DNA from 4 places in the Cereibacter azotoformans genome. Region 1 is predicted to be linked to each of the others. Evidence: riboswitches for the same ligand, from Rfam matches in the RefSeq annotation. Region 1 holds a riboswitch; each other region holds the start of a gene.
What was found. Region 1 has a riboswitch for cobalamin ahead of LV780_RS21395 (energy-coupling factor ABC transporter permease). Riboswitches for the same ligand answer to the same signal wherever they lie in the genome.
Positions count from the first base shown of each region.

Region 2: another riboswitch for cobalamin. It lies ahead of LV780_RS06220 (TonB-dependent receptor plug domain-containing protein); the one in region 1 lies ahead of LV780_RS21395 (energy-coupling factor ABC transporter permease).
Region 3: another riboswitch for cobalamin. It lies ahead of LV780_RS01755 (hypothetical protein); the one in region 1 lies ahead of LV780_RS21395 (energy-coupling factor ABC transporter permease).
Region 4: another riboswitch for cobalamin. It lies ahead of LV780_RS06835 (DUF1636 family protein); the one in region 1 lies ahead of LV780_RS21395 (energy-coupling factor ABC transporter permease).

Region 1 covers NZ_CP090024.1:120,072-124,052, reverse strand. The annotation lists gene LV780_RS21400 (cobyrinate a,c-diamide synthase) at 1-1,326, opposite strand; gene LV780_RS21395 (energy-coupling factor ABC transporter permease) at 1,394-2,071, opposite strand; cobalamin riboswitch at 2,136-2,342, opposite strand; gene LV780_RS21390 (universal stress protein) at 2,451-3,320, opposite strand; gene LV780_RS21385 (cation:proton antiporter) at 3,488-3,981, shown strand, end outside.
Region 2 covers NZ_CP090021.1:1,237,060-1,241,040, reverse strand. The annotation lists gene LV780_RS06225 (ABC transporter substrate-binding protein) at 1-276, opposite strand, end outside; gene LV780_RS06220 (TonB-dependent receptor plug domain-containing protein) at 251-2,128, opposite strand; cobalamin riboswitch at 2,257-2,454, opposite strand; gene LV780_RS06215 (ABC transporter ATP-binding protein) at 2,720-3,784, shown strand; gene LV780_RS06210 (ABC transporter permease) at 3,786-3,981, shown strand, end outside.
Region 3 covers NZ_CP090021.1:352,662-356,642, reverse strand. The annotation lists gene LV780_RS01775 (Ppx/GppA family phosphatase) at 1-192, shown strand, start outside; gene LV780_RS01770 (GNAT family N-acetyltransferase) at 189-740, shown strand; gene LV780_RS01765 (molecular chaperone DjiA) at 772-1,455, shown strand; gene LV780_RS01760 (endonuclease/exonuclease/phosphatase family protein) at 1,456-2,475, shown strand; cobalamin riboswitch at 2,517-2,723, shown strand; gene LV780_RS01755 (hypothetical protein) at 2,809-3,210, shown strand; gene LV780_RS01750 (propanediol utilization protein) at 3,207-3,981, shown strand, end outside.
Region 4 covers NZ_CP090021.1:1,359,297-1,363,277, reverse strand. The annotation lists gene cobN (cobaltochelatase subunit CobN) at 1-723, opposite strand, end outside; gene cobW (cobalamin biosynthesis protein CobW) at 727-1,764, opposite strand; gene LV780_RS06835 (DUF1636 family protein) at 1,761-2,120, opposite strand; cobalamin riboswitch at 2,222-2,416, opposite strand; gene LV780_RS06830 (NnrS family protein) at 2,530-3,759, shown strand; gene cobO (cob(I)yrinic acid a,c-diamide adenosyltransferase) at 3,756-3,981, shown strand, end outside.

The sequences.
Region 1 (3,981 bases):
TCAGGCGACGAGGTGGAAGAACGAGCCGGTGACGAGGCCGCGGCGCGAGCCGGTCTCGGGCACCGGATGGCCCTCGGCGTCGGTGACGCGCGCGAGCGGCGCGTCGGGCTGTTCGAGGATCGTGGAATAGTGGAACTCGTGGCCGCGCAGCGCCGCGCCGGCCTCATGCCCCGGCATCGGCGCCAGCAGCTCGGCCCGGCGGTAGCCCAGATGCAGCCGCCGCCGCTCGAAGCTGGTGACGAGGCCCAGAAGGCCCGTCATCGCGTGGCGGTGGCCCTGCGCATCCACCAGAGCCTCGCCCAGCACCATGTAGCCACCGCATTCGCCATGCACCGGGCGCGTCTCGGCATGACGGCAAAGGCCCGCGCGGAAGGTCGTGGCGGCGGCGAGGCGGCCGGCGTGAAGCTCAGGGTAGCCGCCGGGCAGCCAGACCAGATCGGCGTCGGGGGGGGGCTCGTCGGCCAGCGGCGAGAAGGGCAGGATCTCGGCCCCGGCCGCGCGCCAGCCCGCGATCAGGTGCGGATAGGTGAAGGCGAAGGCCATGTCCTGCGCCAGCGCGATCCGCTGCGCGGGCGGGCGGGGCAGGGGGCCCGGATCGGCCGCGAGCGTGGGGCGGGCCGCGGCGCGGATCGCGCCCAGATCGGCGTTCTCGCGCAGGAGCGCGGCAAAGCCCGCGATGGCGCCGTCGAGGTCGGGATGCTCGCCCGCCTGCACCAGCCCGAGGTGCCGCTCGGGCAGGGCGAGGTCGGGGCGCCGGGGCAGCGCGCCGAGGACGGTCAGGCCGAGCCGCGCCATCTCGCGCCGGATCAGCGTCGCGTGGCGGGGGCTTGCGATGTGGTTCAGGATCACGCCGGCCAGCGGCGGCGCGTCGGGATGGTGGGCAAAGCCGAGCGCCGTGGCGGCGGCCGATTGCGCCTGGGCGCGCACGTCGAGGACCAGCACCACCGGCCAGCCGAGAAGCCGGGCCATCCCGGCCCCCGAGCCGTTGCCCGCGGCGCCCGCGGCCGAGGTGCCGTCGAAAAGGCCCATCGACGCCTCGGCCAGCGCCAGATCCGCGCCCGCGGCCTGACGGATCAGCGCGGCGATCAGGGGCGCGCCCATCGACCAGCCGTCGAGATTGCAGGACAGCCGGCCCGCGGCGACGCGGTGAAAGGCCGGGTCGATGTAGTCGGGGCCGTTCTTGTAAGGCTGAACCGAAAGCCCCTCGTCGCGGAAGGCGCGCAACAGACCCAGCGTGACCGTGGTCTTGCCCGCGCCCGAACCGGGGGCGGCGATCATCAGGCCGGGCGGCAGGGCCGACGAGGAGGGGGCAGTCTCGTCCCGCATGGGGATTGTCCCTTGAGATCGCAGCGGCGACCGCCGCGCCCGCGATCCGGGCGCGACGGAGGCGGCCTCAGGCCGCGTGATGCAGACGGTGGGTGAAGAGGCCGGAGCCTGCGAGGCCACGCAGAGACTTGGCGCCGGCGAGCACCGCCAGATCGGCCAGCGGCTCGATCAGCACCACCAGCATGTAGGCGCTGCCGAAGGCCAGGATCGAGGTCACGTTCTCGGCCCCGAACCCCTGCCCGAGGAAGGCCCAGAAGGCCACCCAGGCCACCACGCCGCCCTGGTAGGCGGTCGAGAGGGCCAGCGCCTGCCGGTAGTCGAGATCGACATAGGGCGTGTGCGGCGCGATGATCCGCCGGGCCAGCGCCTGCACGGCAAAGAGCGGCACCAGCAGCGTGGTCACGTTCATCCCGTATTGCGGCAGGTCGAAGGGGGCGAACAGCAGCCCCTGGATCAGGAGTCCCAGCGCCAGCCCGATGGCCGCGGGCGCGGCTCCCAGGATCAGGAACAGGGTCGAGCCGAGGATCAGGTGAACCTCGGAGACGCCGACCGGATAGTGCGGAAGGATCTCGAAGAAGGCAAAGACCGCGGCGGTCGCGATCAGGCTGCGCACCGCGAGCGAGGCGAGGCCCTTTTCGCGCAGGCTGTCCCACGCGAATTTCAGCGTCACGCCGGCCGCGGCGGCGGCGGTGGCAAAGCCCACGAGGGCCTTGGCTCCGGTCACAAGACCGGGTTCGATATGCATTGTCGTCCTCCTGACCGTCATCCCCGACGGCGTTTGGGGTTGGGCCGGTGTCCCGGCAGCGATGGCGCGGATGCGCCCGACGGCAGGTCTCCTGACTCGCGGGTCGTGGCCGTCCCCGAACCTTCCCGGCCATCGGCCAGTGGTGTCCGTCGGGGCGGCTCGCCGCTCACAGTTGCGGGGGCAGTCGCGGACTCGGGGTTTCCCCCTCACCGTGTTCCCTTTTCATCCCTCGGGCCGTGCGACCCTCGGGAACCGTCATGGCATGGCGTGACAGATCGGGGCCCCCGCGTCAATGCGGCGGCTGCGGCCGAGCTTGCGCCCCGCTATCGCGTGGGTGCGGAAGGCCAATGCGGCGATCCCCGGCGCTGGGGGGGCGCGCTCAGGACCCGTCCCGGTCCGGCGGGGGCACCACCAGCACATCGACCGAGGCCGAGGCCAGGACCTGCGCCGCCACGCTGCCCAGGATCGCGCGCGCCAGCCTGCCCTTGCCGACGCTCGACAGCACCAGCAGATCCGCCCCGACCTCCCCGGCCGCGGCGAGGATCTCGTGCGCCGGGGGCGAGCCGCTGCGCCGCACGATCGGATCGGCGTCCGACAGCCCGGCCGAGGCGAGGAACCCCGTCAGCCGTCCCATCGCCTCGGCGCGCTGATCGGCGAGATAGGCGCCGCGCGCATCCTCGGGCAGCGTTCCGGCCATCGCAAGCCGCAGGGCCGGCGCGTCGAAGACATGCAGCGCCGTCCGGGCCGCGCCCGCGCCGATCTTCAGATCCGCAAAGCGCCGCAGCGCCGCGTGCGAGGCCTCGGAGAGATCGGTGGTCAGCAGGAGGTGCCGCCACGGCCCGACGGGCGGGCCGTTCGCCATCAGGACGGGACAGGAGGCGGTGCGGATCACGCGCTCGGCCGTCGTGCCGGCGAAGGCGTCGCGCAGCAGGTTCCGGCGGTGCGGGCCGATCACCAGAAGGTCGGCCCCGGCCTCGGACGCGGCACGGGTGATGCCGGCGAACGGGTCGGCCAGCACGACCGAGGTTCTGCACCCGATCCCGTCATGGCTGCGCAGCGAATGGCCCAGATCGTGCAGCAGCCGTCGCGCGTCGCCCGTTTCATGCTCGACGATGCGGCGGGGGCGGTCGTCGTCCACGACATGAACAAGGTGCACCTGCGCGCCGGTGGCGCGGGCCAGAAGCGCCGCGCGGCGCAGGGCGCGGTCCGAACGCTCGGAAAAGTCCGTGGCAATCATGATCGTGCGCAATGGCGGCGCCCTCCGTTTCCGCCGGTCATTCCAGCATGAACGGGACCGGCCGGACTTGATCCATCTCAGGTTGATGCGCGGCGGACATCGCCATACTTGGCCAAACCCCGCCGACCGGGACGGCACGGCCAGAGACGGGAGGGGTGAAACGGGCAGGGAGACGGCCGATGACAGGGATGACCTCCTTTGCCGAGGTGGCGCTGCTGCTGGTGATGGCGGCGGGCCTCGGGCTTGTGGGCACGCTGCTGCGCCAGCCGCTGATCGTGAGCTTCATCGCCGTGGGGCTGATCGCCGGGCCGTCGGCGCTGGACGTGGTGCATTCGGACGCGCAGATCGACCTGCTGTCCGAGCTGGGCATCGCGGTGCTCTTGTTCCTCGTGGGGATCAAGCTCGACGTGAAGCTGATCCGGTCGCTGGGCGCGGTGTCGGTGACGACGGGCCTCGGGCAGGTGGCCTTTACCGCGGGCTTTGGCTGGCTGATCGGGCTGGCCCTCGGGCTGGGGGCGATCGAGAGCCTCTATGTCGCCATCGCGCTGACCTTTTCCTCGACCATCATCATCGTGAAGCTCCTGTCGGACAAGCGCGAGATCGACGCGCTGCACGGGCAGGTGGCGCTTGGCTTCCTCATCGTGCAGGATCTGGTGGTCGTGCTCGCGATGAT
Region 2 (3,981 bases), on a different replicon from region 1:
GAGGTCGGGCTGCAAGAGGAACACCTGCTCGGCCTGGCCCCGGTTGGCCGGATAGGCCCGCGCCTCCTCGACCATGGCGGACGTCTGAGGCTCGCTTGCCAGGTGCGAGACCGACAGGAGCTGTCCGGGCGCCGCCAGCAGCATGGCGAGCTGATCGGTGCAGAGATTGATCGACACCACCCGCCGTGGCCCCTCGGCCACGGCGGGTGCGGCGGCGGTCATCCCCGCCACCAACGCCAGCGCAAGCCGCCTAGAAGCTCTTGCGCAAGCCGACATAGACCGCACGCTCGGATGTGCCATAGCCGGCAACCTCCTGATAGCTCTTGTCGAGCAGGTTCTCGAGGCGCAGCGTCACGCTTGTGTCGAGCGCCAGGTCCCAAGCGAGTGCCGCATTGACCACAGTGAAGCTGTCACCGTCGCCTGTCGGACGACCAGATATATGCGTCAGCCCCAGTTGCCCGCTCACGTCCTCGACGAGTGCCGCCTGAAGCGTGAGCGAAGCATCATGGTAGGGCACGCGGCTCCGGCGGTTGCCCGAGGGATCACGGGCATCCGTATAGGTGTAGGATCCGGCAAGGCTGAGCCTCTCGGTTAGAGGAACTGATGCCTCCAGCTCGACCCCGCGATTTCGAGACAGGCCTTCCCGGTTCTCGTAGCGGTTGGTGAAGCCGTCGGGCAATTCCGAGTCGCAGGTCAGCGAGGTGAATTTGCCACAATAGGTGATCGCATTGTCGATCTCGAGCTGGAAGAACGTCAATCCGACGGACGCCCCTGAAGCGAGATCCAGATCCGCACCCAACTCGTAGCTCAGGCTCCGTTCCGGATCGAGATCGGACGCAGGTGCAATGCCCCATTCCGCGGCGCCCGCACGCTGGTAGAAGGACGGCGCGAGAAAACCACGTGCCACGGCACCTCTCAGGGCCAACGTCTCGGTGGGGCGCCACACGCCCGACAGGCGACCGCTGGCAAAGTTGCCAAACTCGCTGTTGTGATCGCCACGCACTGCCAGCGACAGATCGAGATCCGAGGTAGCGGCCCACTGAGCTTGGCCGTAGAGGCCTGTGGTACGCGCATCCATCCCGTCGACCATGCCGGCAGTCCTGCCGGTCTCCCGCATGCTGTCCACGCCGTAGACAAACTGCAGCCGCGTGCCAACATCGGTTACGCCCTTGTAACCAAATGTGGTGCGGGTTGAATGGTAGAAGTCGGCGCCCGGCGCGCCTTCGAACAGGTCGCGGTCCAGCTCGTAGCGACTGACCTCGAACGTATGGACGCTCGCGCCATGCGCCCATTCAGCATAAAGGCGCGCGCCGGCTTCGTGCCGCTTCTGCACTGCATCTTCCTGCCACCATCCATCATAGTCCGCGGTGGTTCGTTGGCCGAAGGCATCAAGGCCGACAACCATCTCATCGGTCAGGTCATAGCGCAGCCCGAACCCAAGCCGGTTTGCCTCGATCCCGTCAGAATCGAGCGACGGGTCTCGGGGCAACGTGTCGACAGCCGAGAACCCGTCACTCTTGACATGGCCGAGAGAGAGGCGCGCCTCCAACCTGTCAGAGAGATAGCCAAGGTCATAAGCGAGCCGTCGCGTATTGTAGCTCCCACCCTCAACCTGGATCCTTTGGCTGAAGCCCTCGCTCACGGGGCGCAGGCTCTGAACACTGACGATGCCCGCAACCGCAGATCCACCATAAAGGGCTGATTGCGTTCCACGCAGCACCTCGACGCGCCCCACCCCGACACCGGTCAGGCTGCCGAAGTCGAAGGAGGGCGCGATGTTGGTCGGATCGTCCACCCGTATGCCATCGACGAACACCGCAACGTAGCGCGGCGCGGCCCCTCGGATGCGAACCTCGGTCGCAGACCCTGCCGGCCCACTGGCCGTCGTGCTGACGCCGGGAAGGCGCGAAAGTTGATCGGCCAGAAGAAGGTCACCGCCGGCATCGAGATCCTCCGAGGTCAGCACAGCAACCGCGGACCCTACGCGGTTGGCGCTGGTCTCGGTGCGGTTGGCGGTGACGATGATACGGTCAAGCGGGATCACCGTCTCGTCCTCGGCCGGCTCGGCCACCGTCTGGATCGGTATCGCCGCAACCAGCGCGATCATTGAAATGCCGGTCTTCCTCATTTTGTCTTCATTCCTTCCCGGCAGCACGCTGCCTCTGTCGCAATGTCGTGGGAAGGAGGCCCCTCCGCCGACGGTGAAAGCGTCACCTGAAGCGGCTGGACCGCCTCCCGCACGCGCCCCGCGCGCAGGAAAGGGTGATCGCTCCGGCAGGTCTCCTGACTCGCGGGTCTTCGCTCGGACCGGCCTTCCCGGGGAACCCCAGTGGCGTGATCGGTCGTCGCTCGCCGCCTACAGTTGCGGGGGCAGCCGCGGATTTGGAGGGGCACCCCTCACCGCGTTCCCTTTTCATCCGGCATGACGCCGGAACCGAAGCCGTTTCTCAATAGGACAAGTGTCGCCGCTGTCAAGCGCGCCATGTGCAGCGGCCGCAGGCCAATCCTCGCCGCTCCGTATCGACGCGGGCACCTCCGGCTGCGGTCCGGTGCGCCCCGAAGGCCACGGGAGCGTCGCTCACACGCTGCGCAGAAAGCGTGCGCGCGGCGGCCCGGCCGAGGCAGCTTCCTGCCCCTTTGGTCGATTTCCGAGCACGACGGTTGCTTTCGCGCCGAGCCGCCGCCTAACCTCGCAGGAAGACCTGCACGGAGGCCCTCCTTGACCGCACCCACAGCCGTCGAAGCGCGCAATGTCGTCAAGGCCTTCGGGCAGGGAGAGGTGGCCGTTCGCGCATTGGACGATGTGTCGGTCGGGATCCGCAGGGGCGAGTTCTTCACCCTGCTCGGGCCCTCGGGCTGCGGCAAGACCACGCTTCTGCGCCTGATCGCGGGCTTCGAGGCGCCCACCTCGGGCACGATCCTGCTCGACGGGCGCGACATCACGGCCGATCCGCCGAACCGCCGCCCGATCAACACCGTCTTCCAGAGCTACGCGCTCTTTCCGCACCTGACGGTGGCCGAGAACGTGGGCTTCGGGCTCAGGATGCAGGGCAAGCCGCGGGCCGAGATCGGGAATGTCACCGCGCGGATGCTGGCGCTTGTGCGCCTCGAGGCGCTGGCGGGGCGGAGGGTGGCGCAACTGTCGGGCGGGCAGCAGCAGCGCGTGGCGCTGGCGCGCGCGCTGGCGCCGCAGCCGCGGGTTCTGTTGCTGGACGAGCCGCTCTCGGCGCTCGATCTCAAGCTGCGCAAGGAGATGCAGATCGAGCTGAAGCGGCTCCAGCACGAGACGGGCATCACCTTCGTCTTCGTGACCCACGATCAGGAGGAGGCGCTGACCATGTCGGACCGGATCGGGGTGATGAGTGCGGGCCGGATCCTCCAGATCGGCCCCCCGCGCGAGATCTACACGCGGCCCGCCAACCGCTTCGTGGCCAGCTTCATCGGCGAGACGAACTTCCTGCCCGCGCGTCACGCGGGAGGGCGCGTCACGCTCGAGGCGGGGGGCGAACTCGCGGTCGAGGGCGGGCCCGAAGGGCAGGTGACGGTCGCGGTGCGCCCCGAACAGGTGCGTCTCGTGCCGCCGGACGAGCCGGGCGCCCTGCGCGCCACGATCCGCAATCTGGTCTATTTCGGCACCGACACCCATTGCCACCTTGCGCTGGCCGACGGAACCGAGGTGGTGGCGCGGCTGCAGAGCAGCGCCTCGGACGATCCGGGGCTTGAGCCCGGCCAGCCCGCGGGCCTGCGCTTTGCGCCGGGCGCCGTGCAGCTTCTGGGGGACTGAGATGGCCCGCCGCGACAGCGCGCGCAGCGGCTGGCTCCTTTCGGCGCCCGCGCTTGCGATCCTCTTCCTCGCGGCCTCAGGGCCTCTTCTGGTGGTGCTGATCTACAGCTTCCTCGTGAAGGGCCAGTATGGCGGCGTGATCTGGGAGTTCTCGTCCGACGCCTGGTTCGAGGTGTTCTTCACCCGCGACATCTTCT
Region 3 (3,981 bases), on a different replicon from region 1:
CGGTTCGGCTCGATGTTCTCGATCGACGATCCCGGCACGGCGGGCAGCCTGAAACTCATGCCCAAGAAGAAGATCCTCGAACTGACCCTGACGCCCGAGGGGGTGGCGCTCTATGGCGAGGTGGCGCAGGCGCGGTTCAAGTCGCTCGCGACGGCCCTGCGCGCCACGCCGGTGGTGAAGACCACGGCATGACACTCGCCCCGCCCCTCCCCGGTGAGCCGGGCCTGCAGGACGCGCCGCCCTCTGGTCGGCCGCCATCGCTGACCATCCGCCCGGCCCGGCCCGAGGATGTGCCGGCGCTGCTCGCGATCTGGAATCCGATCATCCGCGACACGCTGGTGACCTTCAACGCCGACGAGAAGTCGCCCGAAGAGCTTCGGGCCATGATCGAGACCCGCCCGGCGTTCCTCGTGGCCGACGAGGGCGCGGGACCGATGGGCTTTGCCACCTACTCGCAGTTCCGGGGCGGCGTGGGCTACCGCCACACGATGGAGCACACGATCATCCTCGGCCCGGCCGCGCGGGGGCGCGGGATCGGCCGCGCCCTGATGGCCGCCATCGAGGATCACGCGCGACAGGCCGGCGCGCATTCCATCTTCGCGGGCGTCAGCGCGGGCAATCCCGAAGGCCGCGCCTTCCATGCGGCGCTGGGATATGCCGAGACGGCAGTGCTGCCGCAGGTCGGCTGCAAGTTCGGGCGCTGGCTCGACCTTGTGCTGATGCAGAAATTCCTCTCCTGACACCGGCCGCCGCGGGGTCTATGCTGGTCCCATGTCGATCTGGAGCCGCATCACCGACGCGCTGGCCGCCCTCGCCTCGGGTGAGGGGCTGTCGGCTGTGCTCGACCGCCTTCGCACCCCGCCCGAGCGGTCGGTGGCCTTCACCATCGCCGTGATCGCCCTTGGCGCGAAGATGGCCAAGGCCGACGGGCAGGTGACGCGCGACGAGGTGGCCGCCTTCCGCCAGATCTTTGCGATCCCGCCCGGCGAAGAGGCCAACGCGGCCCGCGTCTTCAACCTCGCGCGGCAGGATGTGGCCGGGTTCGATGCCTATGCCCGCAAGATCAAGCGCATGTTCCGCGACGACGACCAGATCCTCACCGATCTGGCCGAGGGGCTCTTTCACATCGCGGTGGCGGACGGCCATTATCACCCGGACGAGGATGCCTTCCTGTCCGAGGTGGCCCGGATCTTCGGGTTGAGCGACCGCTGCTTCCGCGCGCTGCGCGCCCGCTTTGTCGGCGACGCGCCGCGCGATCCCTACGACGTGCTGGGCGTGGGGCACGATGCGCCGCTGACCGAGATCCGGTCGGCCTGGAAGCGCGCCGTCCGCGACTGCCACCCGGACCGGATGGTGGCGCGCGGCGTCCCGGAAGAGGCGGTGAAGCTGGCCGAGCGGCGGCTGATCGACATCAACCGCGCCTGGGAGGAGATCAGCGCGAAGCAGGCGGCGTGAATGGGACAGCGGCTGCGCATCGCGACCTACAACGTCGAGTGGTTCAACGCGCTCTTTGACGACCGCGGGCGGCTTCTGGCCGACAACGAACTCTCGGGACGCTACGAGATCACCCGCCGGAACCAGATCGAGTCGCTCGGCATCGTCTTCACCGCCCTCGATGCCGATGCGATCATGGTGATCGAGGCGCCGAACCACGGGCGGCGGCGCTCGACCGTCAAGGCGCTCGAGACCTTCGCCCGCACCTTCGAGCTTCGCGCCTCGCAGGCGATCATGGGCTTTGCCAACGAGACCGATCAGGAGATCGCGCTTCTGTTCGATCCGTCGCGGATCGAGGCGCGGCATGACCCGCAGGCCAGCCCCAAGGCGCCGCGGTTCGACGGGATCTTCCGCTTCGACATCGACGTGGATGCCGCGCCCGAGGCGATCCGGTTCTCCAAGCCGCCTCTGGAACTGGCGGTGCGCGCCGATGGACATGCGCTGCGGTTGATCGGCGTCCACGCCAAGTCCAAGGCCGGGCGCGGCGCGCGCAACGGCGCCGAAGAGGTCCGCATCGCCATCCAGAACCGCCGCCAGCAGCTCGCGGAATGTGTCTGGATCCGCAGGCGGGTGGCCGCGTTGCTGGCCCGGCACCAGAGCGTGATGGTGATGGGCGACTTCAACGACGGGCCGGGGCTGGACGAGTACGAAAAGCTGTTCGGCCATTCGGGGGTCGAAATCGTGCTCGGCCTCGACGAGCCGCCGGAGTTGCGCCTCCACGAGCCGCATGCGCGCATGGCCCTGACCCAGCGGGTCGGCGTCCAGCCGAGTTCGGCGCGCTTCTGGCTCGCGCCCGAGGACCAGTATTTCGAGGCGCTGCTCGATTTCATCATGATCTCGCCCGATCTGGCCGAAAAGGGACCGCGCTGGCGGATCTGGCATCCGCTGAACGATCCCAACTGCTTCCGCATCCCAGAACTGCAGGAGGCGCTTCTTGCCGCCTCGGATCATTTCCCGGTGACGCTGGACATCGAACTCTAGCGGGCTGCGACCGCGCGGGCCTTGCGCGTGGCACGGGAAAGGCCGATGGTGCGCGGGACGGTTCCCGGGGGCAGCCCCGGGCGAAGAGGGAATGCGGTGCGGGCCTGTTCGGCCCCAAGCCGCGACTGCCCCCGCAACTGTAGGCGGCGAGCGCGTCCCATCATGCCCACTGGCCCCGGACAGGCCGGGAAGGGCGGGACAAGCCGAGACCCGCGAGTCAGGAGACCTGCCGTCATCGGACCTGTAACAGCCGGGCGGGGTGTCCCGGGCGCAGGGTGCGTGCGCCTGCGCCGCCCCTCCGCCTGCCCGTCCCCAAGATGCGCGGAGGGCGCGATGATCGTGACGCGGAACGGACGGACCTACAGCCTGACCCAGTGCCGACACCGGCACCAACCCTGCCTCAGCGGCCTGTCGGTGATCGAGCATCTGGCGGACTCCGCCCGCTCGACCGAGGGCCTGATGGGGCCCGACTTCGAGATGCAGGGCTGCGTGCGCCTGACCGGATGCAGCCGTCCCTGCACGGCGCTGTTCCGGCTGACGACGGGCGGGCTGCAACTCTTCTGCGATCTCGAGCCCGGCGACTGGTCGCCGGGGCTCGTGCGGCTGGCCGAGATGCTCGAGGGCGGCGGCTCCTTCGCGGGCGCGCTTCCGGCCGAGCCGGCGGCCATGGTCCTCGCCTCGGCACCCGCGCGCCCCTCGCGGACGGGCCTGCAGCCGGAGGCGGCCCTCCATTGATCGAGACGAGGGTAGAGGCGGATGCGGCCGAAGGGTTCGCGCAGGTCGCGGGCCATCTGGGCGAGTTCCTGCAGGGCCGGCTCGGCCCTTCGGGGCCGCTGGCGCTCGTGACGCTGCCCTGCCCTGCGCTCCGGGCCGAGGCGGTTCGCAGGCCCGGCCCGCTCGCCCTCGAACAGCCGGGCGCGCGGATGCTCACCCTGCCTGCCCTGCGCCGGTTGCTGGCCGCGGCCGAAGGAGCGGAAGGGCGCTTCCGCCTCGTGCTCGACCTGCCGCCCGGAGGCGGCGCGGGGGCCTCGACCGCGGCCCGCGTGGCGATCCTCCGGGCGGCGGGTGTCACCGATACCGGCACCCTCGCGCGCGCCTGCCTCGCTTCGGAAGGGGCCAGCGATCCGCTGATGTTCGAGCGGCCGGAACGGCTCCTCTGGGCCTCGCGCGAGGGGCGCGTGCTGGCCGACCTGCGCCCCCTGCCGCGGATGGATCTGGTCGGCGGCTTCTTCGGCGCGTCCCAGCGAACGGATCCGGCGGATCTGTCCTTCCCCGACATCGCCGACCTCGTGGCGGGGTGGGCCACGGCCGACCTTCCCGGCCTCGCGCGCCTTGCGACCCTCTCGGCCCGCCGCTGCCTCGCGCTGAGGGGGCCGGCCGACGATCCCACCGAGGCCCTGGCTGCCCGGCTCGGAGCGCTCGGCTGGGCCATCGGGCACACGGGCCCGGCGCGGGCCCTGATCTTCCCCCCCGGCGCCGTCCCGCCCGCCGCGGGGGGGGCATTGC
Region 4 (3,981 bases), on a different replicon from region 1:
GCCCGGCGCCTTCAGCGAAGGCGCGAAGAGGCCGAAGGCGCGGAAGCCCCGTTCGCGAAGCGCGAAAATCAGCGCGTCCACCGGGCCCGTGTCGGCGGCCGTCAGGTAACTGCGGTAGAAGGTGACGACGACGACCGGCGCGCTGTCCGCCTCGGGCTCGGGGATCACGCCGCGGGCGGGGTCATACCAGCCCATGTCGGGCATCCGCTTCTCGCCCGGCACCGGGCCCGCATAGAGCCCCGCCGCCAGCGCCAGTTGCGCCAGCGCCGCCTGCGCCGCCACCGCGCCGCCTGCATCGCAGAGCGCCGACAGCCGCCGCAGCGTCGAGACCGGCAGCGTCGAGAGCGCATCGAGCGCCGGATCCTCGCGCCCGTCCGCGGGCAGGACCGCCAGCGCGATCCCGCGGCGCCGGCAGAGATCCTGCACCTCGGCCAGCCCGTAGCTCCAGTAGCTCTCGCCGCCGATCAGCCGGATCAGGATCGCCTTGGCATGGGCCAGCACCGTCTCGGCGTAGGTGTCGATGGAGAGCGGATGGCGCAGCGCCACGAGGTTCAGAAGCCGGGTCGCGGGCAGGCCGCCCTTCGCCCGGTGCCAGCCCGCCGCGAAGGCCCCGAGATCGCTGTCGGAGAAGGACAGGACCACCAGATCCGCGGGCGTCTGGCCGGGATCGAACGGGGTCGCAGTCTCCTCGAGCCCGTGGCTTTCGCGGAAGACGACATGCATGGCTCAGCCGATCCGTGCCAGAAGATCCTGCCGGATCGCGGCCTCGTCCAGATCGCCGCGCTCGGCGATGACGACGAGGCGGCTTTGCCGCGCGCCGCTCCAGGGCCGGTCGAACTGGTGGCGGACGCGCGCACCCACCGCCTGCACGAGAAGCCGCATCGGCTTGCCCTGAACCGCCACATGGCCCTTCACGCGGAGGACGTTGCGCTCGGTCGCGAGCGCCCGGATCGCCTCGGCCAGACGCTCGGGATCGGCGATCTCGGGCAGATCGACCACGGTCGAGGCGAAATCGTCGTGCTCGTGATCGTCGGCCCCGTCATGGTGCGACGGGCGGGCGGCGAGATCGTCCTCGGCCGCGGCCTCGATCCCGAGGATCACCTGCGGATCGACCGCGCCCTCGGTCACGGCGAGGATCGGGATCGGCCGCGGCGATTCCGCCTCGACCACCGCGCGCGCGGCGGCAAGGCCCGCCTCGCCCGCGAGATCGGCCTTGGTCAGAAGCACGAGGTCGGCACAGGCGAGCTGATCCTCGAACACTTCCGAGAGCGGGGTCTCGTGATCAGCGCCCTCGGCCTGGGCCTGCGCGGCCACGGCGTCGGCATCGGGGGCAAAGCGGCCCGCGGCGACGGCCTCGGCATCGGCCAGAGCGATCACGCCATCGACCGTGATGCGCGAGCGGATGGCGGGCCAGTCGAAGGCCTTCAGGAGCGGCTTCGGCAGCGCAAGGCCCGAGGTCTCGATCAGGATGTGATCGGGGCGCCTGGGCAGCGCCATCAGCGCCTCGATGGTGGGGATGAACTCGTCGGCCACGGTGCAGCAGAGGCAGCCGTTCGCCAGCTCCACGATCGCCTCGTCGGGGCAGTTCTCGTCGGCGCAGGCGCGGATCAGGTCGCCATCGACGCCCACGGTGCCGAACTCGTTGACCAGGACCGCAAGGCGGCGCCCGCCCGGGTTCTGCATCAGGTGCCGGATCAGCGTGGTCTTTCCGGCGCCGAGGAAGCCCGTGATCACCGTGACGGGGATCTTGGCAAGGTCGGTCATGGCATCTCTCCGATGGGGGGAAGGCGGGCAAGCGACTGCTTGCGGAAGATCTCGGGCCGCTCGCGCCAGGGCACGATGCCGTCGGAGGCGCCCGCATAGGCGGCGGCGCCTTCGAGGATCGCGGGTGCGTCGGCCTCTTCGAGGCGACCATAGACATAGCTCCAGCGGCCGGGCGCCGACAAAGCCACGGCGCAGCCCTGCGAACACGCGGACAGGCATTCGACGGGCCGGACGGTGACGCCCTCGGGGGCATCGGCGGCGAGCGCGGCATGAAGCCGCAGGCCCGGCGTGGCATCGCCCTCGGCCACGGGCTGTCCCGCGCGGCAGGTGGTGCAGACGTGAAGCGTCACGGTCATCGGCCGTCCCTTGTCCTGCGGCGGAAAAGGGGCCCGATCCAGGGGAGGGAGGCGGCACAAGGCGGCACCTCGGTCCACCGGCCGCGGAACACCCCGTCCGCCCGTAAGTCTCAGCGCTGGCAGGTCTCCCGGCTTGCGGATGTGGGGCCTTGCGGTCCCGCGGCGGTCCGCCTTCCCGGCCTTTCGGCCAGTGGCATGGACAACCTCTCCGGTCACGGTCGCGGGGGCGGCTGCCTCTGGGGCATTCCCTCTTCGCCTGTCGCTTGCGGACAGGAACCAGCGCGGCGGCAGTGGTGAGCGAAAGGGCCGCCCTTGTCAAGCCGACGCGGAGGGCCGGGACGAGAGGACGCGGGACGGCTTCACAAGCCGCGCCGGTCGCGGCAGAAGGGCGGACGTAAAGGACGCACCCATGACGCGACTGCATGATCTCTGGCTGGCGCCGCACCGGCCGCTCTTTCTGGGCGCGGGGCTCTGGGCGCTTGCGGCGCTGGTCTGGTGGCAGTGGGGAGAGGCTCTGGGCCTTGCCGCGCCGGTTCTGGGCACATGGGGCCTCTGGCACGGGCATGAGATGCTCTTCGGGCTCGGCTCGGCGGCGGTCGGCGGCTATTTCCTGACCGCGGCGCAAGGATGGCGCGGGTCGGACCCGCTGTCGGGGCGGCCGCTGATGGCGCTGGTCGCGCTCTGGCTGCTGGCGCGGGTGGCGCTGGTGCTGGCGGGACTTTGGCCCGCGGCGCCGATCTGGCTGATCCAGCCCGCGGCTTGCGCCTATTTCCTTGCGCTGGCCGGGATGCTGCTGCGCGAGGCGCTGCTGGCCAGGCGCTGGACCAAGATCGGCTTCGGGGCAGGGGTCCTGGCCTACGGGCTGGCCGAGACGCTCTATCTGCGGGCCGCGCTCACGGATGGTTTGCCCGACGCGGCCACCATGGTGCGCGTGGGCTGGATGTTCTTCGCGCTCAAGATCTCGATCATCGGCGGGCGGATGGTGCCGGCCTTCACGCTGAACTGGCTGCGGCAGGTTCAAAGCCCGGCGCCCGACCCCGCACCGCGACCCGTCCTTGGCTGGTGCGCGCTGGGGTTGCTCTGGCTTGCGCTGGCGCTGGCCTTCCTGGGCGAGGAGACGGTCTCGGCCCTCTGCCTCGTCGGCGCGGGGATCGCGCAGGGCCTGCGCCTTGCGGGCTGGCGCGGCTGGCGGGTGCGGGCGAACCGGCTTCTGCTGCTCCTCCACATCACCTTTGGCTGGCTGGCGGCGGGGCTCGTCCTCGTGGGACTCGCGCGGCTGAACCTGGTGCCCATCGCCGAGATGGACGCGCTTCACGCATTGACCATGGGGGCGATGTCGGGAATGATCCTCTCGCTGGCCTCGCGGGCCGCAGCCCCCCGCGACGGAGGCCCGCTGCGGGCGCGGCCGACGATGCTTCTGGCTTTCGCGCTGGTCTGGTCGGCCGCGCTCCTGCGCCTTTCGGCGCCCGTGATCGCCGGCTTCGATGCTGTCCCTGTAGCCGCGATGCTCTGGTGCGCGGGCTGGATATCCTTCCTCGCGGGCTACCTGCCCACCGTCGTCGGGCCCCTTGCCCGACCCGTCTTCTCCGGCCCGCGCGCGGCAGCGCCGCAGGTCGTCCAGATCAGGATGCCAAGATGACCGACATGAACCAGCGCCACGCCGAGAAGAAGGCCCGCATCAAGGAAGCGCGCGACCGGATGATGGCCGCCAAGACAGGCGAGAAGGGCCTGATCATCGTCCATACCGGGACGGGCAAGGGCAAATCCTCGGCCGGATTCGGAATGATCCTGCGCTGCATCGCCCACGGGATGCCCTGCGCGGTGGTCCAGTTCATCAAGGGCGCGTGGGACACGGGCGAGC